3 regions of the Lentzea sp. NPDC092896 genome follow, and region 3 is predicted to be linked to each of the others. Evidence: riboswitches for the same ligand, from Rfam matches in the RefSeq annotation. Region 3 holds a riboswitch; each other region holds the start of a gene.
What was found. A riboswitch is a leader RNA that binds a small molecule or an ion and turns the genes downstream of it on or off. The one in region 3 is predicted to bind thiamine pyrophosphate.
Positions count from the first base shown of each region.

Region 1 (9,935 bases), on a different contig from region 3:
TGTCGTGCCGCCGCACGACGACCGGGCCCCCAGGCCCGGACGAACACAACCGTGCCTTTACATCCGCCTTACCCGGAAGACTCCATTCGGCCTAATCGCGTCTCATCCGGGTGTGTGTGACCGATGTGTGATCGGTGCGGTTCAAGATCGCGCTACGCGCGCTGTTCCTCAGCCGCCCGGCAGGTTCACGGCGAGGAACTAGAGTCGTGGTCGTGATCACGCTGACGGCTCGCCTGTCCCCGTCCGCTCTGGACACCCGGCGCGGGGTGGTCCGCCTTCACCCCGAGGTGCTCGACGCTCTGGGCCTGCGCGCCTGGGACGCCGTGAAGCTGACCGGCGCCCGCGTGAGCGCCGCGCTGGCCGCCGCCGGCGAGCAGCCGCCGGGCGTGGTCCTGGTCGACGACGTGACGCTCACCAACCTCGGCGTGGTCGAGGGCTCCGAGATCGTCGTGGCTCCGGTCGAGGTGACCGCCGCGCGTTCGATCACCGTCGCGGGCTCCCGCCTGGCCACCACGGCGCTGACGCCGGACCACGTGCGCATGGCGTTGACGGGCAAGGTCCTGACCGTCGGCGACAACGTCTCGCTGCTGCCCCAGGACCTCGCGCCGCCGCCCGGCGCCAACGTCTCCGAGACGCGCCGCAAGCTGTCCAACGCCATCGGCATGACGTGGACCAACGAACTGATCACCATCACCTCGACCGACCCGGCGGGCCCGGTGGCCGTGCAGCCGTCGAGCGTCGTCGGCTGGCGTTCGGCCTCGGCCCCCGCCGCCGAGGTGACGCCGGTGGTGGTGCAGGAGAAGCACGAGGCGCTGCCCCTCGCGGACCTGGTGGGCCAGCGCGAACAGGCGCGCCGCCTGACCGAGTGGCTGGAGCTGATGTTCCGCCAGCCCGAACTCCTCACGAAGCTGGGCGCCTCCGCCCGCCTGGCCGCCATGATCAGCGGCCCGGAAGGCGTGGGCAAGGCGACGCTGGTCCGCGCCGTGGCCCGTTCGGTCGAGGCGACGGTGGTGGAACTGGCCGCGCCCAGCATCGCCGTCCTGGAGCCGGGCGCGATGGCCAAACAACTGGGCGACGCGATCGCGGGTGTCCCCGAGCAGCCCACCGTCCTGCTCCTCACCGACATCGACGCACTGCTGCCCACCGCACCCCCACCGGTGGCGACCGTCGTCCTGGACATCCTCCGCACGGCCATCTCCCGCCCGAACCTCGCGCTGATCGTCACATCAGCCCGCGCGGAGTCAGTGGACGCCCGCCTGCGCGCCCCGGATCTCGTGGACCGCGAACTCGCACTCCCCCTCCCCGACACAGCGGGCAGGACCGAACTCCTGCGGGTACTGCTGCGCGACGTCCCGGTGCAGTCCGATGTGGACTTCGGCGAGGTGGCCGCCCGTACACCGGGTTTCGTGGCGGCGGACCTCTGCGCCCTGCGCCGCGAAGCAGCGGTCCGAGCCGCCCTCCGCCAACGCGAGGTGGCAGAACCCCGTGTGGGACAAGAAGATCTGCTGGGCGCCCTGAACACGGTCCGCCCGATCTCCATGTCCGCCTCCGACACCGTGCAGACCGGCGGCCTGACGCTGGAAGACGTGGGCGACATGAAGGAGGTCAAGCAGGCCCTCACAGAAGCGGCCCTCTGGCCCCTCCGCTACCCCGACTCGTTCGCCCGCCTGGGCGTGGACCCGCCACGAGGCCTTCTCCTCTACGGCCCGCCGGGATGCGGCAAGACGTTCCTGGTCCGAGCACTGGCAGGCACGGGCCAGCTGAACGTCCTGACCGTCAAGGGCGCCGAACTGATGGACAAGTTCGTAGGAGAGTCAGAACGAGCGGTCCGCGAACTCTTCCGCCGAGCAGCGGACGCGGCCCCGGCCCTGATCTTCCTGGACGAGGTGGACGCCCTGGCCCCACGCCGAGGCCAGTCCTCAGACTCAGGCGTGGCAGACCGAGTGGTGGCCGCCCTCCTCACCGAACTGGACGGCGTAGAACCCCTGCGCGACGTCGTGGTGATCGCCGCGACCAACCGCCCAGAGCTGATCGACCCGGCCCTCCTCCGCCCAGGCAGGCTGGAACGAATCATCTACGTGCCACCACCGGACGCCGAGGCCCGCACGGAAATCCTCAAGGCCTCATCGCGAAACACGCCACTGTCCACCGACGTGAACCTGGCCGAACTGGCCGAAGAGCTGGACATGTACTCGGCGGCAGACTGCGCGGCCCTGATCCGGGAAGCGGCTCTGACAGCAATGCGGGAGTCCCTGGACGCGGCCGAGGTGACACAAACCCACCTGGCCAAGGCGAGGAAGGTAGTGCGCCCGTCACTGGACGCGGCACAGCTGGCATCACTGGCGGCCTACGCGACAGCACGCTGACGCAGGGGTCCCCTTGGTTTCAGGACCCCCCGCGACCCAACGTACAAGGCAGCACCGACAAGATCAGAAAGATTGGCGGGCTGCGGGCTGCGGGCTGCGGGCTGACCAGATCGGAACGCAAATTCGCCGCATTGTCGAGGTGAACCGAAAAGGCGAACGATCACGTCGAGGCCAGATCACCCGCGAAGCCGAAGGCGAGCCGTCTTTACCGTGCGGTCTGGGTGGGGTGGCTTCGTCACGAGTCGTGCCACAGCTCTTGCTGCACATGAGTAGGGGTGTCAACTCGACACGCTTTTCGTCGAGTTGACACCCCTACTCATGTGTGGCCCGCTCTTGGCTCGACTCGTGACGAAGCCACCCCACCAACGCGCCCCACAAAGCAACGCGCCTCCGCCCAAAGCAACAGGCGTGCCATCTACCTACGCATGGCGTGGACCCCGGCTTTTGATCAGATTGGCGGGGTCTGGGGCGGAGCCCCAGGAAGCAGCCGCAGATCAGGACTCAACCCAACCAACGCCTACTTGTTCTTAGAAGGCCCCTGAAAATCATTGGTGACAATCAAAATGATCCCGGCCGCAGCAGACTGAATCCCATCAAACCGAGGCTCAACCCGAGCCCTCAAAACCGCAGCCAGTTCCTTGGCCGAGGCCTCTTCATCAGTCTCAGGCCGGAAGTAAACGGTAGTGGTAGGGATAGTCCCGGACGAGTAGTTCCCAGTCTCGGCAACAGTCCACCCATTACCCCGAACCTCATCAGAAGCCTTGGAAGCAAGCCCGGTGATGGTCGAGTTGTTGTAAACCCGAACCGGCACCTTGGCCACTCCGGGCTGGGTGACAGGCGGAGGCGGCACAACTGAGGTAGCAGGCGTAGAAGCCGGAGGCGCGGAAGTGGTCGCAGCCGGCGCCGAAGACGAAGTCGAGGCCGGAGCAGAGACCGGAGGCTCAGAACTGGCGGATGCGGGCGGAGCCGTGGACGACCCCTCGGCAACGGGAGGTGTCTCGGACCCCCCACCGCTGAACAGGCTGACAACACCGATCACCAACGCGACGGCGGCGACACCGAGCAGGGCGAAGCCGGCTGCCTTGGCCGGACGGGACGGGCTTGCGGACTCGGGGGAGGTCATCAGTCCTCGGTGCTCCTGGCGCGTGCGCGAACCCTTTGGCGGCCTGTCCGCACGCCGCGCAACCGCTTGACCAGCATCGGATCGGCAGCCAGTGCGGCTTCGGATTCAACGAGCGCGTTGAGCAACTGGTAGTAGCGGGTAGCTGACATGTCGAACAGTTCCCTGATGGCCTGTTCCTTGGATCCCGAGTACTTCCACCACTGACGCTCGAACGCGAGCATCGTGCGTTCGCGGTTGGTCAGCCCGTCAGCGGAGGTGAGCGTCTCGGCGTGATCCATCTGGCTCCCCACGGTCGCCACACCATCTCAGGTGCGGGCAATTCAATCACGTGATCGTTCCAACCTACCGCGCGACACCGACAGTTTTGGACGGCTTAAAGTTCAGCCATGGCCGTCCATCGCATCTGCATCGCAGGCGACCCCGTGCTCCACAACCCGACGCGCGAGGTCACCGAGTTCGACACCGAGCTGAAGTCCCTCGTCGACGACATGTTCGAGACGATGGCAGCTGCTCGTGGTGTCGGGCTCGCGGCCAACCAGATCGGCGTCGACCTGCGGGTATTCGTCTACGACTGCCCGGATGACGAGGGTGTCCAGCACCGCGGCGTGGTCGTGAACCCCACTCTGGAGACCTCCGAGATCCCGGAGACCATGCCGGATCCGGACGACGACTTCGAGGGCTGCCTCAGCGTCCCCGGCGAGGCGTACCCGACCGGACGCGCCCAATGGGCGAAGGTGACCGGCCAGGGCCTCGACGGGGAGCCGTTCGAGGTCGAGGGCACCGGCTTCTTCGCGCGCTGTCTGCAGCACGAGACCGACCACCTCAACGGCTACCTCTACACCGACCGCCTCATCGGCCGGTACAAGAAGGAAGCCAAGCGGATGCTGCGCGACAACGAGTGGAACGTGCCGGGCCTCTCGTGGGACCCGAACGACCCCGCGAACTTCGACGAGGACGAGGACTAGGGCCGGAGCACCGCCTCCACCTGCTTCAGCTCCTCCACGCCCAACGGCCCGAACTCCAGCGCGCGGGCGTTCTCCTCGACCTGGGCCACCGTCCGGACGCCCGGAATCGGAACCAGGCGGGGAGAACGCGCCCAGAACCACGCCAGCGCACCCTGCACCAGCGTCCTCCCGCCGGACGTCAGCACGTCCCGAACGGCCTCACGAGCCTCGAAGTACTCCGGTGACGGCCGCCCGTCCACGAAGAACCGCAGCCAGGACGGGTTCGTGACGCGCACGTCGTCCGCGGGCAGCTCGGAGAACGTCTCCCGGGCCAGCAACCCCATCGCCAACGGCCGACGGCACAGCACCGAGTACTCCCCCGCGTACATCTCGGGGTTGTCGAACAGCAGGTTGATGTCGGCCTGCGCCGCGATCCCGTGCTCGCCCTCGCAGAAGAACCGCGCGCGCTCGACGTGGTCCGTGCTCCACCCGTAGGCCCGGATCTTGCCCGCCGCCACCAGCGCCTCGCACTCGTCCCGCAGCAGCGCCGCCTCCTCCAGCCCCAGCCCGCCGACGTGCAGCTGGTACAGGTCGATCCGGTCGGTCCCGAGCCGCCGCAACGACGCCTCGACAGCACCGCGCAGGTACGCGACCGACCCCTCGTCCCCGGTCATCCGCCGAGCCGCGGCGTCGAACCCGCAGCCCCACTTGGTGGCGATCAACACCTGGTCACGCATGCCCGCAAACGCTTGCCCGACCAGCGTCTCCGCGTGCCCGCACCCGTAGACGTCCGCAGTGTCGAACAGCGTCACGCCCAGCTCCACGGCCCGCCGCAACGCCCGCACCGACTCACCGTCGTCCGCGGGTCCCCAGCCGACCGGCGATCCGTCCGGGCCCGAGAACGGTCCGCCCATGGCCCACGTGCCGAAACCCAACTTCCCCAGTTCCAAGGTCATGACTCCACCGAACATCCTGGAGCGCGCTCCAGGTCAAGAAACAAGTTGCGACGACCAGCGACCATCAATGGCATGCCGATCGAAAACATCGTCGCCTTCGTCGCGGCCTCGTTCCTCATCGCTCTGTCGCCCGGACCTGGCACGGCCATGGTCCTGCGACAGTCGGTGCACGGGCGAAAAGCCGCGCTGGCGACGGTGTTCGGCATGGAGGTCGGTGTCGCGTGCTGGGCGATCGCGGCCGCGCTGGGCCTGTCGGTCCTGCTCACGGCGTCCGAGATCGCCTATCACGCGCTGCGGATCGCCGGTGCGGTCTTCCTGATCTATCTCGGCGTCAGGGCCCTGATCAGCAAGAGCCTGCCCAACGCCGACCCCCCACCGGCCAGCCACGCGTTCCGCAGCGGCCTGGTCGTGAACCTGGCCAACCCGAAGCTCGGCGTGTTCGCGATCTCGTTCCTACCGCAGTTCGTGCCTGCCGGGGAGGCCGGCAAGGGGGTTCTGCTCTTCCTCGCCATCGGGTGGGTCCTGATCGACACCGTCTGGTACCTGATCATCGTGTCGATCCTGCACACGATCCGCGGCTGGCTGAGCCGGCCGCGCGTCCGTCCCGCGCTCGAGAAGCTGTCGGGCGGCGTGCTGCTGGCGCTCGGAGTCCGGCTGGTACTCGACCCGCGTTGAGATCGGGCTGCCCCGGCGCCAGAACAGCTCGGGCAGCCCGGCCAGCTCGGCGAAGGTGTGGCAGGCGGCCATCGACGCGTAGCCGCCGGCCAGCACGTGCGCGCGGATCCGGTCCAGGCGGCCGAACTCGATCACCTCACCGGCGATCAGGAACGGCAGCACCAGCTGCCAGGCCTGCACGACGGCCGGACGACGCCGGTGAGGTGCGCGCAGGGCCGCGCGGGCGACCCGGAGCAGGTGCTCGTTCGCGCTCATCGTGTACGGATGGGCCGAGTGGTCCCAGCTCCACCGGCGTTCCTCGGTCACCGCGCACCGCACGCACTCGACCGGTCCGGTGCCCAGTTCGGCACCGCAGCGGGAGCACGCCAGCAGCGTCATCGCCCAGTCCACGCACGTCCACGGGTACTGGCCGACGTCCGCGGAGGTCACCAGTTCGGCCAGTTCCCGGTCCGCCAGCTGGGACGACGTGCGCAACGCCTCCCAGTCCGCGAGCCAGAACTGGTCGAGCAGTTCCGCGCAGAAGCCGCAGTCGGGGTAGCCGCGACCTGCGAGTTCTCCGCAGGAAGGGCATGCCGAGACCACGGCGGGACGCTGGCCGCGTCGCGCGCCGGGCGGGAACGGCTGGTGATCAGCCACGGGGAAGAGATTAGGGGCAAACGACGCCCTTGGCAGCTACGGCGCGCGCTGACTATGGTCGGTTCTCGACAACTCAACACAACGCGGGAGCTCGCGCCTGAGCGGGCTGAGAGGGTGACTGGCCGTAGTGCCGGTGTCACCGACCGCCTGAACCTGACCGGGTAATGCCGGCGTAGGGAGGAATGTCGTGACGGCACTTGACGACCGTTCGGTCAAGCCCAGTGTGACCACCGGCCCGATCTCGGGCTCGCGCAAGGTGTATCGGGAAGTCTCCTCTGACATCCGGGTGCCCTACCGCAGGGTCGAGCTGACCAACGGCGAACATGTCGATCTTTACGACACTTCCGGTCCGTATACCGACGACAACGCGACCATCGACGTCCACAGTGGACTCCCCGACCTGAGGTCGGGGTGGATCGCCGCACGGGAACCGATCAACGGAGCTGTCAGCCAGCTCGCGTACGCGAAGGCCGGGATCATCACCCCGGAGATGCGCTACATCGCGGTGCGCGAGAACCTCGACGCGGAGTTCGTGCGCGAGGAGGTGGCCATCGGGCGTGCGGTGATTCCGTTGAACCGCAAGCACCCCGAGGCCGAGCCGATGATCATCGGCAAGAAGTTCCTCGTCAAGATCAACGCCAACATCGGCAACTCCGCGGTGTCGTCGTCGATCGAGGACGAGGTCGAGAAGATGGTGTGGGCGTCCCGCTGGGGTGCCGACACGATCATGGACCTGTCCACCGGCAAGCGGATTCACGAGACGCGCGAGTGGATCCTGCGCAACTCGCCCGTTCCCATCGGCACCGTGCCGATCTACCAGGCGCTGGAGAAGGTCAACGGCGATCCGGCTTCGCTGTCGTGGGAGGTCTACCGCGACACCGTGATCGAGCAGGCCGAGCAGGGCGTCGACTACATGACCGTGCACGCAGGCGTGCTGCTGCGGTACGTGCCGCTGACGGCCAAGCGCGTCACGGGCATCGTCTCGCGCGGCGGTTCGATCATGGCCGCGTGGTGCCTAGCGCACCACAAGGAGAGCTTCCTCTACACGCACTTCGAGGAGCTCTGCGACATCCTGCGCGCCTACGACGTGACGTTCTCGCTGGGTGACGGGCTGCGGCCGGGTTCCATCGCGGACGCCAACGACGCGGCGCAGTTCGCCGAGCTCAAGACGTTGGGCGAGCTCACGCACATCGCACGGGCGAAGGACGTCCAGGTGATGATCGAGGGCCCCGGCCACGTGCCGATGCACAAGATCGCCGAGAACGTCCGGCTCGAAGAGGAGTGGTGCGGCGAGGCGCCGTTCTACACCCTCGGGCCGCTGGCCACCGACATCGCGCCGGCGTACGACCACATCACGTCGGCGATCGGCGCGGCGCAGATCGGCTGGCTGGGCACGGCGATGCTCTGCTACGTCACGCCGAAGGAGCACCTCGGCCTGCCGAACCGCGATGACGTGAAGACCGGCGTGATCACGTACAAGATCGCGGCGCACAGCGCGGACCTCGCCAAGGGCCACCCCGGCGTCCAGGACTGGGACGACGCGCTGTCCAAGGCGCGCTTCGAGTTCCGCTGGGAGGACCAGTTCAACCTGTCGCTCGACCCGGACACCGCGCGCTCGTTCCACGACGAGACGCTCCCCGCGGAACCGGCGAAGACGGCGCACTTCTGCTCGATGTGCGGGCCGAAGTTCTGCTCCATGAAGATCACGCAGGACGTGCGGCGCTACGCCGAGGAACGCGGTCTGTCCACAGTGGAGGCGATCGAGGCGGGCATGGCGGAGAAGTCCGACGAGTTCGCCGACACGGGCAACAAGGTCTACCTCCCGGTCGTGGAGACTTCGTGACCTCGACACCACCCAGGGTCCTCACCATCGCCGGAAGCGATTCCGGCGGTGGTGCGGGTATCCAGGCCGACCTCCGCACGCTCTTCGCGTGCGGAGTGCACGGCTGCGTCGCACTGACGGCCGTGACGGTCCAGAACTCCCTGGGCGTCACGGGAGTCTCGGAGATCCCGGCGGACGTCGTCGCGGCGCAGATCATCTCGGTGGCCGAGGACATCGGCGTGCAGGCCGCGAAGACCGGCATGCTCGCGTCGGCGCGGATCATCGAGGCCATCACCCCGGCCCTCGACCGCGTCGGCATCGGCAGGGGCAGGACCCCGTTCGTCGTCGACCCGGTCTCGGCGTCCATGCACGGCGACCAACTGCTGGCCGACAACGCCCTGGACGCGTTGCGCAGCCTGCTGTTCCCGCGCGCGACGCTGGTGACGCCGAACCTGGACGAGGTGCGGCTGATCACCGGCATCGCGGTGAAGGACCGCGCGGACCAGCGCGTGGCGGCGGAGGCGTTGCACGCCTTGGGGCCGGAGTGGGTGCTCGTGAAGGGCGGCCACATGTGGGACGACCCGGAGTGCCTCGACCTGCTCTACGACGGACGTGAGTTCATCGAACTGCCTGGACCTCGCTACGACACCGAGCACACGCACGGCAGTGGCGACACTCTGGCGTCGTCGATCAGCTCGGCGCTGTCGAAGGGTGCCTCGGTGCCGGAGGCCGTGCGGTTCGGCAAGGAGTTCATCGTGAAGTCGGTGGCCGCGGCCTACCCGCTGGGTGGCGGCGTCGGTCCGGTGTCGCCGCTGTGGCGGTTGCCGGGCTGAAAATCGCTGGACCGTCCCACCATGCTTGACAACCGTGCAGATGAACGAGGTCAGGACAGCGCTGGTCGTCCCCGCGCCGATCGACGACGTGTGGCGCGTGCTGGTGGACTTCGACGGCTACGCCCGCTGGAACCCCGTCATGGAGTACACGCGGGTGGACGGCGTGCGGACGAAGGTGAAGGCGGCCAAGGGCACGCCGTTCGAACGCGACTTCGACGGCGAGATCACCTCGCTGGAGCCTTACGTGCTGGCCTCCCAGGGCGGCGACCCGGAGACGTTCTTCGGGCGCCACCGCTGGGAGCTCAGCGAAACGGCGGACGGCACGCGGCTGGTGAACGTGGAGACCTTCACCGGCACGATGACCGAAGGCGTGCTGGCGCAGACCCGCGAGGTGCTGGTCGCGGAGTTCGACGCCTTCAACCAGGCGCTACGAGGACTCTTCGTCCAGGCACAGGCAGAAGGGGTGCCCGGCGGGGTCTAGCAGCACCCGGACGTTCGGCTGCGGCTGGACGTCCGCCACGGTCGCACCCAGCGCCACCGCCTCGGCGACGGCCGACTCCAGGTCACCGACCTGGAAGTC
Region 1 covers NZ_JBIVPX010000003.1:126,341-136,275, forward strand. The annotation lists gene ACIQF0_RS16245 (AAA family ATPase) at 213-2,366, shown strand; gene ACIQF0_RS16250 (LytR C-terminal domain-containing protein) at 2,884-3,186, opposite strand; gene ACIQF0_RS16255 (DUF3263 domain-containing protein) at 3,489-3,767, opposite strand; gene ACIQF0_RS16260 (peptide deformylase) at 3,876-4,454, shown strand; gene ACIQF0_RS16265 (aldo/keto reductase) at 4,451-5,389, opposite strand; gene ACIQF0_RS16270 (LysE family translocator) at 5,462-6,064, shown strand; TPP riboswitch at 6,774-6,898, shown strand; gene thiC (phosphomethylpyrimidine synthase ThiC) at 6,888-8,543, shown strand; gene thiD (bifunctional hydroxymethylpyrimidine kinase/phosphomethylpyrimidine kinase) at 8,540-9,355, shown strand; gene ACIQF0_RS16285 (SRPBCC domain-containing protein) at 9,396-9,836, shown strand; gene ACIQF0_RS16290 (VOC family protein) at 9,783-9,935, opposite strand, start outside.
Region 1: another riboswitch for thiamine pyrophosphate. It lies ahead of thiC (phosphomethylpyrimidine synthase ThiC); the one in region 3 lies ahead of ACIQF0_RS29250 (thiamine ABC transporter substrate-binding protein).

Region 2 (9,935 bases), on a different contig from region 3:
GCCTCGGCGCCCGATCACCACGCGGGTGTCGCGTCCGGCGTGAACAACGCCGTGGCCCGCACCGGCAGCCTGCTCGCGATGGCCGTGCTGCCCGCCGCGGTCGGTCTGATGGGCGAGGACTACACGAACCCGGTCGTCATGACCTCCGGGTTCCAGATGGCTCTCGTGCTGTGCGCGGGCGCGGCGATCATCGGCGGCCTGCTGGCGATCGGGGTGGACAACCGGGTGCTGGACGCTGCCCCTGAGCAGCACGAAGCCCCGCATCCCGGCGAGTGCCTGCACTGCGGCGTGGAGGGCCCGCCGACGCACATCCGGTCAGGTGGCGAGAAGGCGCACCAGTAGCGCGGGGTCGACGTTGCCGCCGGACACGATGGCGACGCCACCCCCGAGCTTGGCCTGGGCCGCCACCGCGACGGCCCCGCTCGGCTCCGCGATCAGCCGCGCCCGGCGGGCCAGGTCGGTCACCGCTTTCAGGATCTCGTCCTCCGACACCGTGATCACGTCGTCCACGTACTTGCTGATGTGGGCCCAGGTGAGTTCCGAGGGCTCGTCCCTCAACGCGTCAGCGGCCGTCTGAGCCCGTTTCAGCGGGTCCCAGCGCACCAGTTCGCCCGTTTTGAGTGATTCCGCGATGTCGGCGGCCAGCTCGGGTTCCGCGCCGATCACCCGGACGTCCGGGCGCAGCGACTTGATCGCCGTGGCCACGCCGGAGATCAGCCCGCCGCCGGACATCGGCACCACGACGGCCTCGACGCCCGGCAGGTCGTCCAGGATCTCCAGGCCGATCGTGCCCTGACCGGCGATCACGTCGGGGTGGTCGAACGGCGGGATCAGCGCCGCGCCGCGTTCGGCGACCAGGGCCTCCGCGCGTTCGACGCGTTCGGTGATGCCGACGATGAAGACCTCGGCCCCCAACGCCTTCGTGGCCTCGATCTTGACCGCCGGGGTGTTGTCCGGCATCACGATCGCGGCCGGGACGCCGTGCAGGCGTGCCGCGAACGCCACGGCCTGCGCGTGGTTGCCGCTGGAGTACGCCACCACGCCGTTGGCGCGGTTCTCCAGGCGTGCCAACGCGTTCAGCGCGCCGCGGAGTTTGAACGCGCCGATCGGCTGCAGGTTCTCCGGCTTGATCCATCCAGGACCGAACGGCAGCAACGGCGTGCGCACCACGTGCGGGGCGATCACCGCCGCCGCCGAACGGATCTCTGGGAGCGCGATCATCCGAGGATCGACGCGAGCAGGGCAGGCTCGATGTTGCCGCCGGAGACGATCGCGACGGCCGGACCGGCCGGCAGGTCGCGGTTCAGGTACGCGGCGACGGCCACGGCACCGCTCGTCTCGGACACGACCCGCGTGCGGCGGGCGATCTGCCTCACCGCGTCCCGGATCTCGTCCTCGGAGACCGTCACGACGTCGTCGACGTACTCGCGGATGTGCGCCCACGTCAGCTCGGAGGCCTCGGCGCGCAGACCGTCCGCGACGGTGCGGGCGCGGTCGTGCGCGTCCCAGCGGACCAGCTCGCCGGCGGCGAACGACGCGGCGGTGTCGCCGGCCAGTTCGGGCTCGACACCGATGACGCGGACGTTGGGGCGCAACGACTTCACCGCCGCCGCGACGCCGGAGATCAGTCCGCCGCCGCTCACCGGCACCAGGACCGTCGCCACGTCGGGAAGATCCGCGCAGATCTCCAGGCCGATCGTGCCCTGGCCGGCGATCACGTCCGGGTGGTCGAACGGCGGGATCAGCGTCGCCTTCCGCTCCTCCACGAGCTCGTAGGCGCGCGACTCGCGTTCGGTGATGCCGACGACGAACACCTCCGCGCCGTGCGCGAGCGTCGCGTCGATCTTGATCTGCGGGGTGTTGTTCGGCACGACGATCGCGGCCGGCATGCCCAGGATCTTGGCGGCGTAGGCGACCGCCTGCGCGTGGTTACCGCTCGAATACGCCACGACACCGCGCGCCCGGTCCTCGGAAGGTATGCGGGACAACGCGTTCACCGCGCCGCGTTGCTTGAAGGCACCGATCGGCTGCAGCGACTCGGGCTTGATCCACAGGCCGGAGTCGAAGGGCAGCAACGGGGTGTGGACGACATGCGGGGCGATCGCGGCGGCGGCCGCGTGGACGTCTTCGAGAGTCACCAGGCGCATGCGTCGATGATGCACGTCACCGGGGCACAACCGGTGAACTGTGCCCAACGTCCTACGTGTGTCATGTCTGAGAAGGAGAAGATCACCCCCGTCAAGCTCATCGCGAGTGTGCTCGCCGCCGCCACAGCGGCCGTGCTGAGCCTTCGCCTCAACCTCGTCGGCACCATCGTCGGTGCGATTCTGGCGAGCCTCGTCACCACTCTGGGCGCTGTGTTCTACCAGCGGTCGATGGAACGCGAGAAGCGCTGGCAGGTGATCGCGGTCGGCGGCCTGCTGGTTTTCGCTGTGACCGTGCTCACCGCGACGAGCGTCCAGCTGGTCACCGGCAAGCCGGTCACCGCCGATCCGGGCAAACCGTCCACAAGCACCCACACCGAGACCCACACCGAGACGACGAAGACCGAAACGATCACCGTGACGCCGCCTCCGAGCACGTCCGGTCAGTCGTCGTCCGAGAGCACCACGACCACCACGCCGACGACGACGTCGACAGATTCCCGACAGCCGACGGACAGCTCGACGCCTCCGTCGACCACCGACCCCATTCGGTGATCACGTCACTACTTTGAGCGACAGTTAACTGTCAAAGGCTACGCGCCGCAGTTGATCTGTCGTGAGCTGTGACACACTTCGTTCACGTTCGGGGCAGGGCGTCATAGCCAAGAGGCCCGCAACTTCACTCGAACGGGCGAAGGAATTCGGTCCGAAAGAGACCGGGAGGAGGCGCAATGAGGCTCGTGGCACGTCCGCTTGAGCCCGGCGCCTTCGGTGGAGGACATGGCGCCTGCACCGGGTTTGAGAGGCAAGTTGGGATGGGAGGGGTGGGGCGACCCCTGCCGCCGCCCCACCACCCGTCCCCCTAGAGCCCCCGAGAGAGGTCCCTGCAACCGATCTCTCGGGTTCCCCTGCACCCGAAAGTGAGGGAGACGTCTGATGAACCGCACGAGTGCGGCCCGTGTTACCGGTGCCGTTGTTCTCGCCACCGGAGTCGTGACTGCTCTCAGCGTACCGGCGTTTGGCGCCCCTGCCGCACCGGTCGCCCCAACCGGTTCCGATACGGAGAGCTACTCGGCAGAGTTGCTCCAAGCGGTCCAGCGTGATTTGGGCCTGAACGCTGACCAGGCCCGCGTCCGATTGGCCTCTGACCAGAGGTCGAGCGAAATCGCGGAGCAGTCGAAGTCGTCTCTGGGCGACGCGTTCGGCGGAGCCTGGATCGACCAGGCGAGCGGCAGACTGACGGTCGGGGTGACCAAGTCGGGACTCTCCGTGACCGGCGCGGACACCCAGGTCGTCAAGAACTCGCTCGCCCAGCTCAACGGGACCAAGTCGGTTCTCGACCTCATGAGCGCCCCCGCGGCGATCACGAGCTGGCGGGTCGACGAGAAGTCGAACAGCGTCGTCGTCGAGGTCAACAAGAACGTGCGCGACGCGGCCGCGGACAAGTGGATCGCGACCGCGAAGTCCGTCAGCGGTGCGGTCCAGGTCGCCGAGGTGACCGAGAGCCCGACCCCGCTGTACGACCTGCGCGGTGGTGACGCCATCTACATGGGTGGTGGCCGCTGCTCGCTGGGCTTCTCCGTCACCGGTGGCTTCGTGACCGCGGGCCACTGCGGCACCACGGGCACCGCCGTCCAGGGCTTCAACCGCGTCGCGGCCGGCACGTTCGCCGGCTCGGTCTTCCCGGGCAACGACTACTCCTGGGTGCGGACCAACGCGAACTGGACCCCGCGTCCGTGGGTCAACCGCTACGGCGGCGCGAACGTGATCGTCAAGGGCTCGACCCAGGCGGCCGTCGGCTCGCAGATCTGCCGCTCGGGCTCCACGACCGGATGGCGCTGCGGCACCGTCCAGGCGTTCAACCAGACCGTGAACTACCCGCAGGGCCAGGTCCGGGGCCTCACCCGCACCAACGCCTGCGCGGAGCCGGGTGACTCCGGTGGTTCGTGGGTGGCGGGCTCCGGCTTCGGCCAGGCCCAGGGCGTGACGTCCGGTGGTTCGGGCAACTGCTCGTCCGGCGGCACCACGTACTTCCAGCCGGTGAACCCGATCCTGTCGCGCTACGGCCTCACGCTGACGCGCGGCTAGTTCTCAGCTGAAAGCGCCGCGGCACCCTCTGGTGTCGCGGCGTTTTTTCAGTTGAGGAGCACGATCTTGCCGTGGGCGTGGCCGGTCTCGCTCAGCCGATGCGCTTCGGCTGCTTCGGACAGCGGGAAGACCCCGGCCAGTGGCACGGTGAAGGCGCCCTGCTCGGCGAGTTCCGCCGCGATGGCGAGGCCGTGCAGCGCCTGGGGATCGGCACCGGGGCCGCCCGCGGTGTGCGTCAGCCGGATCCCGTGGTCGCCGGACAGGTCGGCGATCGTCACCACGCGATCCGGTGAGCCCGCGATCGAGATGAGGTCGGGCACGGTCCCCGCGCAGTGCAGGACGGCGTCGACCGCGCCGACCCGGTCCGCCAAGCCCTCGCCGTACTCGACCGGCGTCGCTCCCAGCGAGGCCACCAGGTCCTGACTCGACGGCCCGGCGGTCCCGATCACCTTCGCGCCCCGTGCGACCGCCAGCTGGATCGCCACCGTGCCGACGCCGCCCGCCGCGCCCGCGATCAGCAACGTCGTTCCGTCGCGCACCCCGAGCAGGTCCAGCGCCCTGGTGGCGGTCTCCACGTTGGCCGCCGCGCCGCCCGCCTGCTCCCAGCTCAGAGCCGCCGGCTTCGGTGCCCACGCGGCCAGCACCGCGAACTCGGCGTTGGCTCCGCCGAGCAGGGCCAGGTCGACCAGGCCGAACACCTCGTCGCCGGGGCTCACGCCGGTCACCCCCTCGCCGACCTCGTCGACGACACCCGCCGCGTCCACGCCGGGCACGTGCGGCAACGGCAACCGCTCGCCGAACATCCCGGAGCGCAGGTAGGTGTCCCCGGGAGTGACTCCGGAGGCGCGCACGGCGATGCGGACCTGACCGGGACCCGCGTGCGGTTCGGCGACCTCGGCCACGTGCAGGAGGTCGGCGGGTCCGTACTGGGTGAACTGAAGTGCTCGCATGCCGGCGAAATTAGTGGAACAGGGCGTCCACTTAGCCGAAACTGAGACGGTGACGGTGGAACTGACTCAGAACCTGCGGGCGGACGCCCAGGACAACCGCGACCGGATCCTGGTCGTGGCGCGGGAGGCCTTCGCCTCGGAGGGCCTGGACGTGCCGATGCGCGAGATCGCCCGCCGGGCCGGGGTCGGTCCGGCGACCCTCTACCGCCGCTTCCCCACCAAGGAGGCGCTCCTGGTGGAGGCGTTCTCGGAGCGGCTGGCGGCCTGCACGGCCGCGGTCGACGAGGGTCTCGCGAACCCGGATCCCTGGCAGGGGTTCTGCCGGACCATCGAGCAGGTGTGCCTGCTGCACGTGCTCGACCGCGGATTTTCGGCGGCGTTCACGAGCGCCTACCCCAGGGCGATCGACTTCGCCTCGGTGCGCGAGACGTCGTTCCGCTCGCTCGCCGAACTCATCAGGCGGGCGAAGGCGACCGGGCGGCTGCGGGCCGACTTCTCGGTCGACGACGTGGTGCTGCTCCTGATGGCGAGCGGGGGCGTCCGAGCGGGGACGCCCGCGATCGCGCGGCGGCTGGCCACGCTGTTCCTCGAAGGGGCGGCTAGCTGAACTGCACGGACCGCTTCGACAGTCCGTACCAGAAGCCGTCGACGCTGGTGCGGGCCTTCTCGTCGCTCGCGGCGCCGAGTGCCACGAAGAGCGGCGCGAAGTGCTCAGTCCTCGGATGTGCGATCCCCGCCGCCGGCGCCTTCTGCTGGAAGTCGAGCAACGCGTCGACGTCGCCGTTCGCGAGCTGCTGGTGCGCCCAGTCGTCGAACTCCTTCGACCACGACGGCGGCTCGTAGTCCGGTCCGGCGGGGAAGTTCACGCAGCTCAGGTTGTGGGTCATGAACCCGCTGCCGACGATCAGGACGTTCTTGTCCCGCAGCGGCGCCAGTTTGCGGCCGATCTCGTGCAGCTCACGCGGGTCGAGCGTGGGCATCGACATCTGCAGCACCGGCACGTCGGCGTCCGGGAACATCTCCTTGAGCGGAACGTAGGCGCCGTGGTCGAGCCCGCGCGTCTCGTCCTGCTCGACGTGGCCGCCGAGGAGCTTGCGGACGTCGGCGGCCAGCTGCGGTGCGCCCGGCGCCTCGTACTTGACGTCGTAGTACCGCTGCGGGAAGCCCCAGAAGTCGTAGACCAGGGGCACGGTCGTGGTCGCGCCGATGGTCGTCGGCGCCTCCTCCCAGTGCGCGGAGACCATGAGCACGGCCTCCGGGCGCGGGAGGGTGGCGGACCAGTCCTTGAGCTCTCTGGTCCACGTCTCGTCGTCAGCCAGCGGGGGAGCCCCGTGGCTCAGGTACAGCACAGGTGCGCTCACGTCATCGAGAGTACGCCTGTTTGTTCAAATTTCAACTACTAAGTTCAGTTTTGAACGACTCGGCGGCCTTGCGGGGGTCTTCGGCGTCGGTGATGGCCCGGACGACGACCACTCGGGTCGCTCCGGCTGCCTTTACCTCGTGGAGGTTCATGAGGTCGATGCCGCCGATGGCGAACCACGCGCGCTCGGACTTCGTGGCTCGGACCAGGTCGAGTCCCGGAGCCGGGCGGCCCGGTTTGGTCGGCGTCGGCCAGCACGGGCCGGTGCAGAAGTAGTCCACGCCGGGTTCCGTCGTCGCTGCGGTCATCTGGTCGACGTCGTGGGTGGAGCGGCCGATCACCACCTCGTCGCCGATGATCCGGCGGGCGAGCGGGACGGGCAGGTCGTCCTGGCCGAGGTGCAGCACGTCGGCGTCGACCGCGTGGGCGATGTCCGCGCGGTCGTTGACGGCGAGGAGCCTGCCGTGGCGCTCGGTGGCCTCGGCGAGGATCTCGATCGCCTCGATCTCCTGCTTCGCCTCCAGTGACTTGTCCCGCAGCTGGATGATGTCGACGCCGCCCGCGAGTGCCGCGTCCGCGAACTCGGCCAGATCAGGCCGGTTCGGCGTGCAGAGGTAGAGCGTCGCGTCGGCGAGTCGTTGCCTGATCAGGTTTCCGTCGAGTCCTGGCACGTACGCACGTTAACCGTTATGTTGAAGTCGGTCCGCACGGGAGCCTGGAGAACACCGGGCTGAGAGGGAGCGTGGTTCGCTCCGACCGTCGAACCTGATCCGGGTCATGCCGGCGCAGGGAGCGTGAATGCCTTGAGCAGTGTGGAAGTGGCCGTCCGAGGGGGCGGTGTCATCGGGCTGTCCGTGGCTCTCGCCGCGGCACGGGCCGGGTTCTCGGTCTCCGTGTTCGACGACGGGTCGCCGCATGCCGGCTCGCGGGTCGCGGGCGGGATGCTCGCGCCGTTGACGGAGGCCTGGCCGGGCGAGGAAGCCGTGGTGGCGCAGGGTGTTGCGGCCCTCGCACTGTGGCCGTCGTTCGCTGAGTCTTTGGGTGTCGAGCTGTTCACCGCGGGGACTTTGGCGGTCGGTGCGCAACCCGGTGACCTCGCTGATCTCCGGCACGCGGGGGAGTTGCTGACCTCGCGGGAGATCCGGGCTCTCGAACCTTCTCTCGGGCCGGCGGTGCGCGGTGGCGTGCACGCGCCGGGCGATCTCGCCGTCGACAACCGCGTGCTGCTTTCCGCACTGTGGAAGGCTTGTCTGGACGCCGGAGTCGTGTCCTCAGTGGAGGGACGGGTCACGGTGATCGCCGCCGGGGCGTGGAGCGGTGCGCTGCATCCCGCGTTGAAGGACGTGATCCGGCCGGTCAAGGGCGAGATTCTGCGGCTGACCCATCGGCCCGGCGCGTTGCCGCCGCCTCGCCACACGATCCGCGCGCTGGTGTCCGGTCGTCCGGTGTACCTGGTGCCGCGAGACGACGGTCTGGTCGTCGGCGCGACCCAGTACGAGGCGGGCTTCGACACCGACGTGACCGTCGCGGGCGTGCGGGACCTGTTGCGGGACGCGGAAACCGTGCTGCCGGGCATCGCCGAGTACGCGCTGACCGAGGCCGCCGTCGGGTTCCGCGCGGGCAGCCCCGACAACGTCCCGATCGTCCGCTGGCTGGAGCCGGGCGTGATCGCGGCGACCGGCCACCACCGCAACGGCCTGCTGCTGGCCCCGCACACCGCTCAGGTCGTCGTCGACCTGCTTCAGGGAGGAAGTTCGTGAAGGCACAGGTGAACGGGACCTCCCGCGACTTGGCCGAGGGCACGTCGGTGGCCGCGGTCGTGACGCTGGTGGGCGCACCCGAGAAGGGCGTGGCCGTGGCGCTCGACGGTGCCGTGGTGCCGAGGGCGTTGTGGGACAGGACGATCGTGCCGGACGGCGGCGTCGTCGAGGTGCTGACCGCGGTCCAGGGAGGCTGACGTGGACGATCCGCTGATCATCGCGGGCCGGGAGTTCCGGTCCAGGCTCATCACCGGCACCGGCGGTGCCGCGAACCTCTCGGTGCTGGAACGGGCCCTGGTCGCGTCCGGTACCGAGCTGACGACCGTGGCGATGCGCCGCGTCGACGCCGCGGGCCAGACCGGCGTGCTGGAGTTGTTGCGGCGCCTGGGGATCGAGGTCCTGCCGAACACCGCGGGCTGCCGCACGTCCGCCGAGGCCGTGCTGACCGCGCAGCTGGCACGCGAGGCCCTGGAGACGAACTGGGTCAAGCTGGAGGTCGTCCACGACGAGGAGACCTTGCTGCCGGACCCGGTCGAGCTGCTCGACGCGGCCGAGCGGCTGGTGAACGACGGCTTCGTGGTCCTGCCGTACACCAACGACGACCCGGTGCTCGCCCTGAAGCTCCAGGACGTCGGCTGCGCGACGGTCATGCCGTTGGGCTCTCCCATCGGTACGGGTCTCGGCATCCGCAACCCGCACAACATCGAGATGATCACTTCCAGGGCATCTGTCCCAGTGGTGCTCGACGCGGGCATCGGCACGGCGTCCGACGCGGCCCTCGCGATGGAACTCGGCTGCTCAGCGGTGCTTCTGGCGACCGCCGTCACCCGAGCGCAGGACCCGGAACGGATGGGCGCCGCCATGCGTTGTGCGGTCGAGGGCGGACGGCTGGCACGCCTGGCCGGACGAATTCCACAACGCTTTTGGGCCCAAGCGTCTTCGCCGGGACTCTGAGGTCGCTACCGTGGGTGCACACGTGTTGGGGGATGATTGAGAACTACCTGAAATCCCGCCGAGGAGGACGACAAGCCGTGACGGCCCCCATTGACGCCGAGGTCGAGGACGCGACCGCGCGCCTGTACCTGGCGATCGGCCGGCTGGCCCGGTTGCTGCGACGCACCGGTTCCCCCGGACTCGGCCCCGGCGCGGTCTCCGCGCTCGCCACCCTCGCCCGCTGCGGCCCCATGCGCCTCGGCGACCTGGCGAACAAGGAGGGCGTGGCGCCCCCGACGCTGTCCCGCATCGTCGCCGCGCTGGTGGAAGCCGGTTACGTGAAGCGCGAACCCGACCCGCAGGACGGCCGCGCCTGGCTCGCCACCCCCACGCCCGAGGGCGAGACGATGGTGTCCGGCGTGCGGTCCGCGCGGGTGCGCGAACTGCAGCGGCGGATCGAGCAGCTCACACCGGAGCACGTGTCGGCTCTGGTGCACGCCCTGGACGCGTTGGAGACACTCGTCGGCGAAGAGTCCAAGTAGCGCCTCATGCCCGAGTACGACGAGGTGCTCGCCCGGCTTCGCCACCTCGGGGCGGGGAAGCGCGAGTCCATGCGGATCATGACGGAAGCGACGGGCCTGGAATTCGGCGAGGTCCAGCGGCTCGTGCACGAGAGCCCGGTGTGGAGCGACCGCAAAGC
Region 2 covers NZ_JBIVPX010000003.1:136,916-146,850, reverse strand. The annotation lists gene ACIQF0_RS16360 (MFS transporter) at 1-342, shown strand, start outside; gene ACIQF0_RS16355 (threonine/serine dehydratase) at 316-1,221, opposite strand; gene ACIQF0_RS16350 (threonine/serine dehydratase) at 1,218-2,147, opposite strand; gene ACIQF0_RS16345 (hypothetical protein) at 2,211-2,699, shown strand; gene ACIQF0_RS16340 (S1 family peptidase) at 3,393-4,232, shown strand; gene ACIQF0_RS16335 (NADP-dependent oxidoreductase) at 4,280-5,182, opposite strand; gene ACIQF0_RS16330 (TetR/AcrR family transcriptional regulator) at 5,232-5,789, shown strand; gene ACIQF0_RS16325 (dioxygenase) at 5,782-6,543, opposite strand; gene thiE (thiamine phosphate synthase) at 6,575-7,213, opposite strand; TPP riboswitch at 7,240-7,351, shown strand; gene ACIQF0_RS16315 (FAD-dependent oxidoreductase) at 7,346-8,302, shown strand; gene thiS (sulfur carrier protein ThiS) at 8,299-8,499, shown strand; gene ACIQF0_RS16305 (thiazole synthase) at 8,501-9,256, shown strand; gene ACIQF0_RS16300 (MarR family transcriptional regulator) at 9,334-9,777, shown strand; gene ACIQF0_RS16295 (hypothetical protein) at 9,784-9,935, shown strand, end outside.
Region 2: another riboswitch for thiamine pyrophosphate. It lies ahead of ACIQF0_RS16315 (FAD-dependent oxidoreductase); the one in region 3 lies ahead of ACIQF0_RS29250 (thiamine ABC transporter substrate-binding protein).

Region 3 (9,935 bases):
ACAGGATCGACGAGCGGGTGTTCACCGCGTAGTGCTCGTCGAGCATCGCCGCGTCCAACGAGCCCAACGGACCGTCGCCGCCAGACCGCGCGTGGTTGCACACCAGGACGTCGACACGTCCGCAAGCCTCGACAGCCGCGGCCATCAGCTCGTCCGGCGCGTCCGGCCGGGCCAGATCCACACCCAGGCCTTGAGCGCCGAGGTCCGCCAGCACCTCGTCCACCGAGTCCGCGCCCCACGGCTGTGCGGCGTCGTGTGCGACGTGGTGCTGCACGAACAGATCGAAGCCCAGGCCACGAAGCCGGGACGCGATCGCGTAGCCGATGCCCTGCCGCCTGCTCACGCCCGTGACGAGCGCGACCCGTCCCTCATGAAGTCCCATAGGGCTCCATGACTACCCGACGCGCGCGACGCCGTCCAAGTCAATTGCGAGCCGCACGCGGTCCCCCACGGACACCGGACCGACGGCCTCGTACTCCTCGCCGCCGATCTCCACGAGCAGCCGCACGTGATCGCGTCGGTGCACCCGCTCCAGCACGGTGCCCTCCAGCAGGCCGTCGGAGTCGACCCGGAGCGCGGTGGCCCGCAGCCCGACCCGTTCCACGTCCAGCCCGACGAACGAACCGGGCACGAACTTGTTGCAGCCCAGGAACTTCGCCGTCTCCACGTCCACGGGTGACGACCACACCTCGGCCGGCGGCCCGACCTGGACGATCCGGCCGCGCGACATGATCGCCACGCGATCGGCCAGCGTGAACGCCTCGTCGTGGTCATGCGTCACCACGAGAGCCGTGGTCGCGGCCTCCCGCAACAACCGGGCCAGGTCGACCGCGAGCTGTTCGCGCAACGCCCGGTCCAGCGCCGACAGCGGTTCGTCCAGCAGCAGCAACCGAGGCGACGGCGCCAAAGCCCGTGCCAGCGCGACTCGTTGCTGCTCACCGCCGGACAGCTGCGTCACCCGCCGGTCGGCATAGCCTTCGAGGCCGACGAGTTCGAGCAGCGACAGCACTCGCTTGTCCCGCGCCTCGCGCTCGACCTTCTTCATCCGCAGGCCGAAGGCCACGTTCCCGGCGACCGTCCGGTGCGGGAACAGCTGCCCGTCCTGGAAGACCAGCCCGAACTCGCGCCGGTGCACCGGAACGCCGGCCAGGTCGGCGGAGTCCCAGCGGACCGCGCCGGCGGACGGCTTCTCCAGCCCCGCCACGGTGCGCAGCAACGTCGACTTCCCGCACCCCGACGGCCCGAGCAACGCCACGACCTCGCCGTCCGCCACCGACAGCGACACGTCCGACACCGCGGCTGTCTGTCCATAGCGGACGGTGATCGAGTCCAGTTCCAGCGCCATCAGAACTCCCCGCTGCTCGGTACGCGCAACCGTTCGATCAGCAGCACGCACCCGACCGTCACGACCATCAGCAGCGCGCACGCCGCGTAGGCCATCTGGCTGTTCAACTCCCCCGGCCGCGACATCAGCCGCGCGATCACCACCGGCAGCGTCGGCGCGTCCGGACGGGCCAGGAAGCTCGTCGCCCCGAACTCGCCCAGCGCCACCACGTACCCGAACCCGGCCGCCGCCACCAAAGACCGCCCGACCAGCGGCAGGTCCACTTCACGCCACACCCGGAACGGTGAGGCGCCCAGCGTCGCCGCCGCCTGCCGAAGCCGTTCGTCGACGGCCCGCAGCACCGGCAGCACCATCCGCACGATCAACGGCGTCACCACCAACGCCTGCGCCAGCGGTACCAGCAACGGCGAGGTGCGGAAGTCGCCGGGCAGCGCGTCCATCGTGATCAGGTAGCCGAAGCCGACCGTCACCGCGGACACCCCGAGCGGCAGCATCAGCGCGGTGTCGAGCACCTCGGACACCCGGCTCCCGGACCGCCGCAACCCGACCAGCACCACCGCCGAGAACACCCCGACCACCAATGCCACGAGCGTCGCGTCGAAGGCCGTCCGCAACGAGTTCACCGCGGCGTCGATCCCGGTCACCGCCAGCGTGCCGCGGTCGCCACGGGAGTTCAGCGCCACGTACCCGGCGAAACTCCATCCGTCCCGAGTGGACAGTGACCGCGTCACCAGCCCGACCACCGGCGTCAGCAACGCCACCACCACGGCGAAGGCGGCGAACACCACGTACCACTCGCCACCGGACGGCCGCCGCGCCAGCTCTTCCCTGCCCCGCAACGCCAGCGCGGTCTCGCGCCGGCGCCGGGCCAGAGCGCCCAGCACCAGAACCGCGAGCACGGCGAGGAACTGCAACAACGACAGAGCCGCCGCCCCGGACAGGTCGAACAACTCGACCGTCCGCAGGTAGATCTCGGTCTCCAGGGTCCGGTACCGCGACCCGCCCAGCACCAGCACCACGCCGAAACTCGTAGCGCAGAAGAGGAACACGACCGCCGCGGCCGAGCCGATCGCCGGTGCCAACGCCGGCAGCACCACCGACACGAACGCGCGCGGACGCGAAGCTCCCAGAGCCCGCGCCGCGTCCTCAGCCCGTCGATCGGTGTGGGCCCACAGCCCGCCCACGGTTCGCGCGACCACGGCCACGTTGAAGAACGCGTTCGCCAGCACGATCGGCAACACCCCGCCGTCCGGCCAGAACGTCCGGAAAGCCAGGCCCACCACCACGGTCGGCAGCACGAACGGCACCATCACCGCGGCCCGGATCACGCCGAGCCCGCGGATCCGGCACCGTGCCAGCACGAACGCCAGCGGCATCCCGGCGACAACTGCCACGACCGTCGACGCCAGCGCCTGGCCCAGCGTGAACCCGACGAGTTCCCAGGTGTCGCTGTCGGCGAGCGCGGAGGCCACGCCACCTTCGCGCAGCCCGAGCGACACGATCGCCAGCACGGGCCACGCGAAGAACAAACCCAGGAAGGCCAGCGGCAACAGCGCCGCCGCCGACCACCCCGTGCGGGAACTCAGCCCTGCACGAGCTTGCGCCACTGCTCGACCCACGCTTCGCGGTTGTCCTTCACCTTGTCCGCGGGAAGCGACTGCGGTGAGGACGGCAACGGCGCGTCCTTGGCCCAGGACTCGGGCAGCGCGACACCCTCACGCGACGGGTAGACGTACATCTGCTCGGCCACCTGGGCCTGGAACTTCTCGCCCAGCAGGAAGTCGAGGACCTTCTGCGCGTCGGCGGAGTTCTTGGCGCCGGACAGCACACCCGCGTACTCGACCTGGCGGTAGCAGGTGTCCAGCACGGCCTTGGTCTTGCCGCCCTCGGCCGACGGCGACGACGCGTACGACACGACGATCGGCCGGTCGCCCTTGGTGGCGGAGAACTCCTGGTTGTAGGCCTCTTCCCAGCCGCTCACGACCTTGACGCCGTTGGCCTTGAGCTTGGTCCAGTAGTCCTGCCAGCCGTTCTCGCCGTACTTGGCGATCGTGCCGAGCAGGAACGCGAGACCGGGCGAGGACGTGGCCGGGTTCTCGACGACCAGCTTGTCCTTGAACTTCGGGTCGGCCAGGTCGTCGTACGACTTCGGCTCGACGCCGCCGAGCTTGGCCGGGTCGATGTTCAGGCACACGTCACCGACGTCGACGGCCTGCAACCGGTTCGTGTCGTCGGCCTTGTACCGCTGGGCGCCCTTCGAGGCCTCCGGCGAGGCGTACTCGGCGAACACGCCCTCCGACAACGCCCGCGAGGCGAACGTCGAGTCGACGCCGAACGCGACGTCGCCGATCGGGTTCGCCTTGGTGAGCACCAGCTTGTTCGTCAGCTCGCCCGCGTCACCGCTCGCGATCTGCTTCACGGTGATTCCCGAGGACTTCTGGAACTCCTCCAGCACCTCGGGTTTCACGACGAACGAGTCGTGCGTCACCAATGTGACCTCGTGCGTCTGCGGCGCGGTCGAAGTACCGGCCGAACAACCGGTCAACGCCAGCGCAGCGACAACAGCAAAAATCCTTCTCACGTCAAATCTCTCCCTACGCCGGTATGACCCGGATCAGGTGGACGGTCGAGGGCTTGCGAGCCCTCCTCTCAGCCCGGCGCTTCACCGGACTCCCGTGGCAACGCGCAGCCTACGTGACGTGGTGGGACGATCAGGGCATGGCCGAGCTGTTGAGCGACGATCAGCTGAACGACGTGCTGCCCAAGCTGCCCGACTGGAGTGCCCAGGACGCGGCGCTGGTCCGGACCGTGGAGCTGGCGAGCTTCTCCCACGCGATCATGGTCGTGAACCGGATCGCGGAGATCGCCGAGAACGACAACCACCACCCGGACATCGACATCCGCTACAAGACGCTGACATTCCACCTGAGCACCCACTACAAGGGAGGAATCACCGCGCTCGACGTGTCCCTCGCCGAGGAAATCGACGGGGTCCTGGACGCGATGAGCTGATTCGGTCAAGATGTGCGCTGCCGCCGCCCGCGGATATGAGAGGGAACACCCTCATGCGGTTGCGCACATCACTTTTCATCTTGGTTCTGACCGGGACACTTACCGCGATTCCGACCGCGGCTCAGGCCGTGCCGTGTGCCGTGACGGACACGATGATCAAGGCCAGTGCCACCTGGGTCATCAAGGGATCCGACCTCGCGGCGAACACCTGGTCCAACGCGAGCTTCCACGTCGGCAACCTCGCCCAGGTGCGAACCACCGGGATCAGCAACCACAAGACGTGGCCGTGGGTGCAGGCGAACAAGTACCTGCTGCCGCTGGACCCGGCGAACCCCTTCGCCCCGGACGCCCAGTCGACCGGTGAGCCGTACCTCGACGTGGCGTTCTTCCACCCGGAGCCCGAGGTGCTGCAGCCGTTGCGCGACAACCTGCGCGCCCAGGTGCAGGACGGGAAGACCGGCTACTGGCGCTCGCCGGACGCGCTGAACATGGCGCTGCCGTCGTTCACGCGCATCGCCGTGGCCGACCAGGACCAGGCCATGCTCGACTACTCGTTCAAGTCGTACCGCAGCCTCAAGGCCCGGACGTTCAACGAGTTCACGGGTCTGTGGAGCCTGAACGTGCAGACCAACGGCTGGGCCGTGCAGGGCCTGGCCAAGGCGATGCTCGCGCTACCGGCCGACCACCCGTACCGCGCCGAGTACGCCAAGACGCTGCGCAAGAGCGTGCAGACGCTCAGGTTCCTGCAGCGCCACGACGGCTTCTGGGGCAGCACCGGCAAGGACTCCGCCGCCACCGCGATGATCACCTACGCGATCGCCGCCGGCATCAACGCGGGTGTGCTCGACCGGGAGACCTACCTGCCGCACGTGCAGAAGGGCTGGCAGGCCCTCCTGACCGCGCTGGACGCCGACGGAACGCTGGGCTGGGTCGCGGCCCGCAACTCCTGGAAGCCCGCCTCAGCCGGTGACACCGGTGGGTTCGCTGTAGGGAGCTTCCTCATCGCGGGACAGCAGCTCGTCCCTCTGACGCCGGGTTGCTAGGCCGATCGCGACGAGCGTGAGCAGGCCCGTGGCCGGATAGCCCCAGCCGAGCGCCACGAAGACCCACGGCCGCGGGAAGTCCCAGATGTTCGGCTGGGCGAGCAGCAGGAACGAGATCAGGTAGCCGCCGGTCAGCAGCACCCACAGGCCGGCGGTGATCTTGCACAGGAGGTGTCCGCCCTCGTAGATCAGCCACAGGAGGGCGGGCACCATCCACACCCAGTGGTGGCTCCACGAGATCGGCGAGACCAGCAGGCCGAGCATCTGGACGCTGACGATCAACGCCAGCACGTCCTTGGTCTTGCTGACCGCGAACCACGTGAGCGCGGCCGCGACGAGCACGGCAACGATGTAGATCGGCCCGGTCTTCACGTCGTACCCGACCGTGCGGCTCAGGGCGCCGCGCATCGACTGGTTGATCGCGCTGCCGACCGGCCCGACGCGACTCGCGTCACCGAGCAGCTGGAACCAGAACTTGTCCGACTGGGACGGTGAGATGGCCCACCCGATGCCGTACACCACGACAAAAGCGACGAACGACCACACAGCGGCCATCCACCGGCGCTGAATCAGGAAGTACAGCCCGGAAATGGCGGGCGTGAGCTTGATGCCCGCGGCGAAACCGACACCGGCGCCGCCGACCCAGTTGCGCGCGCTGGCGAGCGTGCCGATCAGGATCGCGACCAGCACGAGGTTGATCTGGCCGTAGTTGAGCGTGGTGCGGACCGGCTCGATCCACAGCGTCAGCGCGGTCCACATCATGGCGCGGCGCGGGTCCTGCAGCTTCAGCAGCTTCAAGCTGGTGCGCACGATGTAGTAGAGGCAGCCCAGGCAGAGCAGCTGCCAGATCCAGCGCGACGCCTCCCACGGCACCCAGCTCATCGGCGTGAAGATCGCGGCCGCGAACGGCGGATAGGTGAACGGCAGCGGGAACACGTCCGCGTACTGGTCGAGCCGCCACTCGTAGAGGTCACCGGAGAACAGGTGCGGCGACCCGTTGCGGTACACCAGCAGGTCGATCATGGTCATCTTCGCCTGGAACGCGACCATGAAGAGGTGCCCGGCGACCGACAACGCGAGCAGCCACGGTGCTACGGAGAGCACACGCGCTTCCACAGCACGGAGTTTCACCCCGAAAACGTTACCCGAGGCAACGAAACGGGGTACCCCGGCGTCATTAGGACGGGAGAGATCGCAAGAGGGAGTTTTCTGGTCATGTCTGTTGATCTTGTAGTTGCCGCTGTCGCCGCTCTGGCCATGCTGGGGGTCGCGTTCGGAGTGTTCGCCGCTGCCGCACGCGCTAAGAACAACGTGTAAGAGCTTGTGAGACAAGCAGAAGGGGGAGCCTCCACAAAGGAGGCTCCCCCTTCACCGTTTCCGAGGGGAGGAACGGTGACTTGGTGCGCGTTTAGAAGTAGTGCGCCCGTCCGCCGATCGGCTTGCCGACCGCGCCCAACACGGCGAGGATCGCGCCGATCACCAGGAGCACGACTCCCAGGGTCGTCAGGATGCTGATACCCATCAGCCACCCGACGACAAGCAGAATGAGACCGAGGACGATCATGACACCTCCAGGTGGGGAATCCTTTTCTGGATTACCCCACGGGGGTCGGTACAAACCTCGCTTCATACATTCGTCACCGATGCAATCAGCTCCCGCACCTCAGCGGCTTCGGCCCGGCCGAACTCCTCGTACAGCGCCAACGCCTCGGTGAGCTGCTCCCGGGCCGCGGCGGGTTCCCCTGCCGCGATGTGCGCCCTTGCCAGACGAACGATCCCGTCCCCCAGAGCCTGGCGGTGCTCCATCGCCCGCAGCACCTCGACGGATGCGTGGTAGTTCTCCACCGCCTCCGCGTACCGGCCCAGTTCCAGATGAACGTCCCCCAGCGTCTCGAAGTTGTTCGCGTGTGGCATGACCTGGCGTTTCGACTCGAAGAACAACGCTTTCGCTTCCAGGCAGAGCTCGATCGCGCGCTCCTGGTCACCGGCCAGGTGATGAGCCCTGCCATACGCTTCGAGGTAGCAGGCTCGCTGATAATCGCTCAGCTCGGCGATCCTCGGGTGCACGCGACTCAGGATCTCCAGGCCGCGATCGGCCTGCCCCAGTTTCTCGTACACGTGTGCCAGCCCGCGGGAGACGTCAGCCTGCCCGTTGACGTTGGCCCCCTCCTCCTCGAATCGCAGAGCCGACTGCAGGTGGAGCTCTGCCTCGAAGAACATCTTTTTCGAGATGTAGACCCCTCCGAGCGAGCGGTGGAGACGCGGCTGCCCGAGCATGTCGTTCCGTCGTCGTGCGGCGTCCAGCGCGAGCAACTCCGTTTCCTCGGCGTCAACCAGCATTCCTGAGCGCAACAGGGGCAGATGCAGCGTGTAGCCCAACCGCCACACGAGGTCGTCCGCGCCTGCGGCCACCATCTCTCTCAGGACGCCCAGCAACACCGGGTACTCGACCCGGAACCACTTCCTCGCCGCCTGGGTGTCCGGCATCGGGACGATCACGGCCGCCGGCGACGGCGGTGCCAGTGGCGTCCAGCTGATCTTGACCTCGATCCGCAGGTTCGCGTCCAGCGAGGTGTGCAGGTAGTGGTCGAACATCCGCTGCTGCGCATCGGCCTGCGATTCCCGCGACAACTCGCTGAAACGCTCGGCGGCGTAGTCCCGCAACAGGTCGTGCAGCAAGAACCGGCCGGTGTGCGTGCGGGTGACGAGACTGCCCGCCACCAGTTCGTTCAGCGCACTCACTGATTCCGCTCGTGGCACCGCGGCGAGGCTCGCGGCGGCCTCGACCGTGAACTCCGGGCCTGGATGGCCGCCGAGCATCACGAACAACCGGGCAGCGGCCTCGCTGACGGACCTCAGCGACCAGGAGAAGACGTGGCGGACGCCGGTGGTGGGGTCGTCGATGTCGAGCGCGTCGAGCCGTTCCTCCTCCAGCTCTTCCGCGAGTGCGGTGAGCGGGTCGCCGTAGGCCGCGCGGGCGGCCACGATGCCCAGCGCCAGCGGCAGGCCCGCACACCGTTCGACCAGCCGCGCGACGGCGTCCGGCTCGGCCGCGATCCGTGCTGTGCCGATCCGTTCGGTCAGCAGGTCGGTGGCGGCCCGCTCGTCCATGACGTCCAGCGCGACGGGCTTGGCGCCCTCGCGCGCGACGAGTCCGCTCAGGCGGTTGCGGCTGGTGATCAGCACCAGGTTCCCGGCCCCGCCGGGCAGCAACGGCCGCACCTGGTCGACGTCCTTGGCGTTGTCCAGCACCACCAGCACCCGGCGCCGCGCCAGCAACGACCTGTACTCGGCGATCACCGCCTCGTCCGACGTCGGCAGCTCCTTCGCGGGCACGCCGAGTCCTGCGAGGAAGTCGCGGGCCACCGCGATCGGGTCGAGAGGCTCGGCTCGGACGTCGAAGCCGCGCAGGTTGACGTGGAGTTGCCCGTCCGGGAAGCGCTCGGCGACCTGATGTGCCCACTGCACCGCGAGCGCCGTCTTGCCGACACCACCGATGCCGTTGATCGCGGAGATCAGCACGGGTTCGTCTGGGCGCGTCCTGACCATCTCGGTCAGCTGCTCCAGCTCGTGCTCACGGCCCGCGAAGTGCGGATAGGCGGGCGGCAGTTGCCGGGGCACGATCGGCGAGACGGGCACCTCGCCGCTGAGGACCTGCGCGTGCGCCTCGCGCAGCCGTTGGCCGGGGTCGACGCCCAGCTCGTCGGCGAGCCGCTTGCGGATCTCCTGGTAGGCCGAGAGCGCCTCGGCTTGCTGGCCCGCGCGGTGCAGCGCGAGCATCAGCTGAGCCCAGAACGTCTCGCGCAACGGGTGTTGCCGCACCAGCGACCACAGCTCCGGCACCAGCAGGTCGGCCGGCCGGGCCAGGTCCTCGTCGATGCGGCGTTCGAGCGCGACGACCTGCTCCTCGACCAGTCGCGGCACGTCGTCGCGGTGCAGCGACTCGGACGTGACGTTGCCCAGCACCGGACCGCGCCACAGCTCCAGCGCGGCACGGTGCTCGCCCCGCGCGGCGAGCTCGCGGAATCGGGCGAGATCGAGCTGTCCGGGAGCGGCCTCGGCCAGGTAGCCGTTCGACGACGTGCGGACGCAGTTGGCGGCGCCCAGCGACTGCCGCAGCCGCAGCACGACGGTCTGCAACGTCTTGTGCGCGCGGCCGGCGGCGGGCGGCTCGCCGTCCCAGACCCGTTCGACCAGCTCGTCCACCGACACGAACTCGTTGGCGCGCAACAACAGCGTGGCGAGCAGCACCCGGCCGCGGCCGGCGGGAACAGCCACCGGCTCGCCGTCGAGCAGCACTTCCAACGGCCCCAGAACGCGGTACTCGGCAGTCACGCGGGCGAACCTACCGGTACGCCGCAGTCCCGGTAGGCATTGGCGGCCAACGCTTCCGCGGCCTGCGCGCCTTCCTCGTCCCCCAACGCACGGCGCACGGTCGCGAGCACTTCGTGCGACTGTCCTTCCAGATACCGCTGGCGGTGCCGCTGATGTGTGGCGACTGCCTCTTCCGCGCACGACAACGCTTCCGAAAGCTC
Region 3 covers NZ_JBIVPX010000006.1:276,121-286,055, reverse strand. The annotation lists gene ACIQF0_RS29265 (SDR family oxidoreductase) at 1-382, opposite strand, end outside; gene ACIQF0_RS29260 (ABC transporter ATP-binding protein) at 395-1,345, opposite strand; gene ACIQF0_RS29255 (ABC transporter permease) at 1,345-2,952, opposite strand; gene ACIQF0_RS29250 (thiamine ABC transporter substrate-binding protein) at 2,928-3,926, opposite strand; TPP riboswitch at 3,920-4,032, opposite strand; gene ACIQF0_RS29245 (4a-hydroxytetrahydrobiopterin dehydratase) at 4,064-4,357, shown strand; gene ACIQF0_RS29240 (glycoside hydrolase family 88 protein) at 4,498-5,400, shown strand; gene ACIQF0_RS29235 (mannosyltransferase) at 5,317-6,531, opposite strand; gene ACIQF0_RS29230 (DUF6131 family protein) at 6,809-6,964, opposite strand; gene ACIQF0_RS29225 (BTAD domain-containing putative transcriptional regulator) at 7,027-9,735, opposite strand; gene ACIQF0_RS29220 (BTAD domain-containing putative transcriptional regulator) at 9,732-9,935, opposite strand, start outside.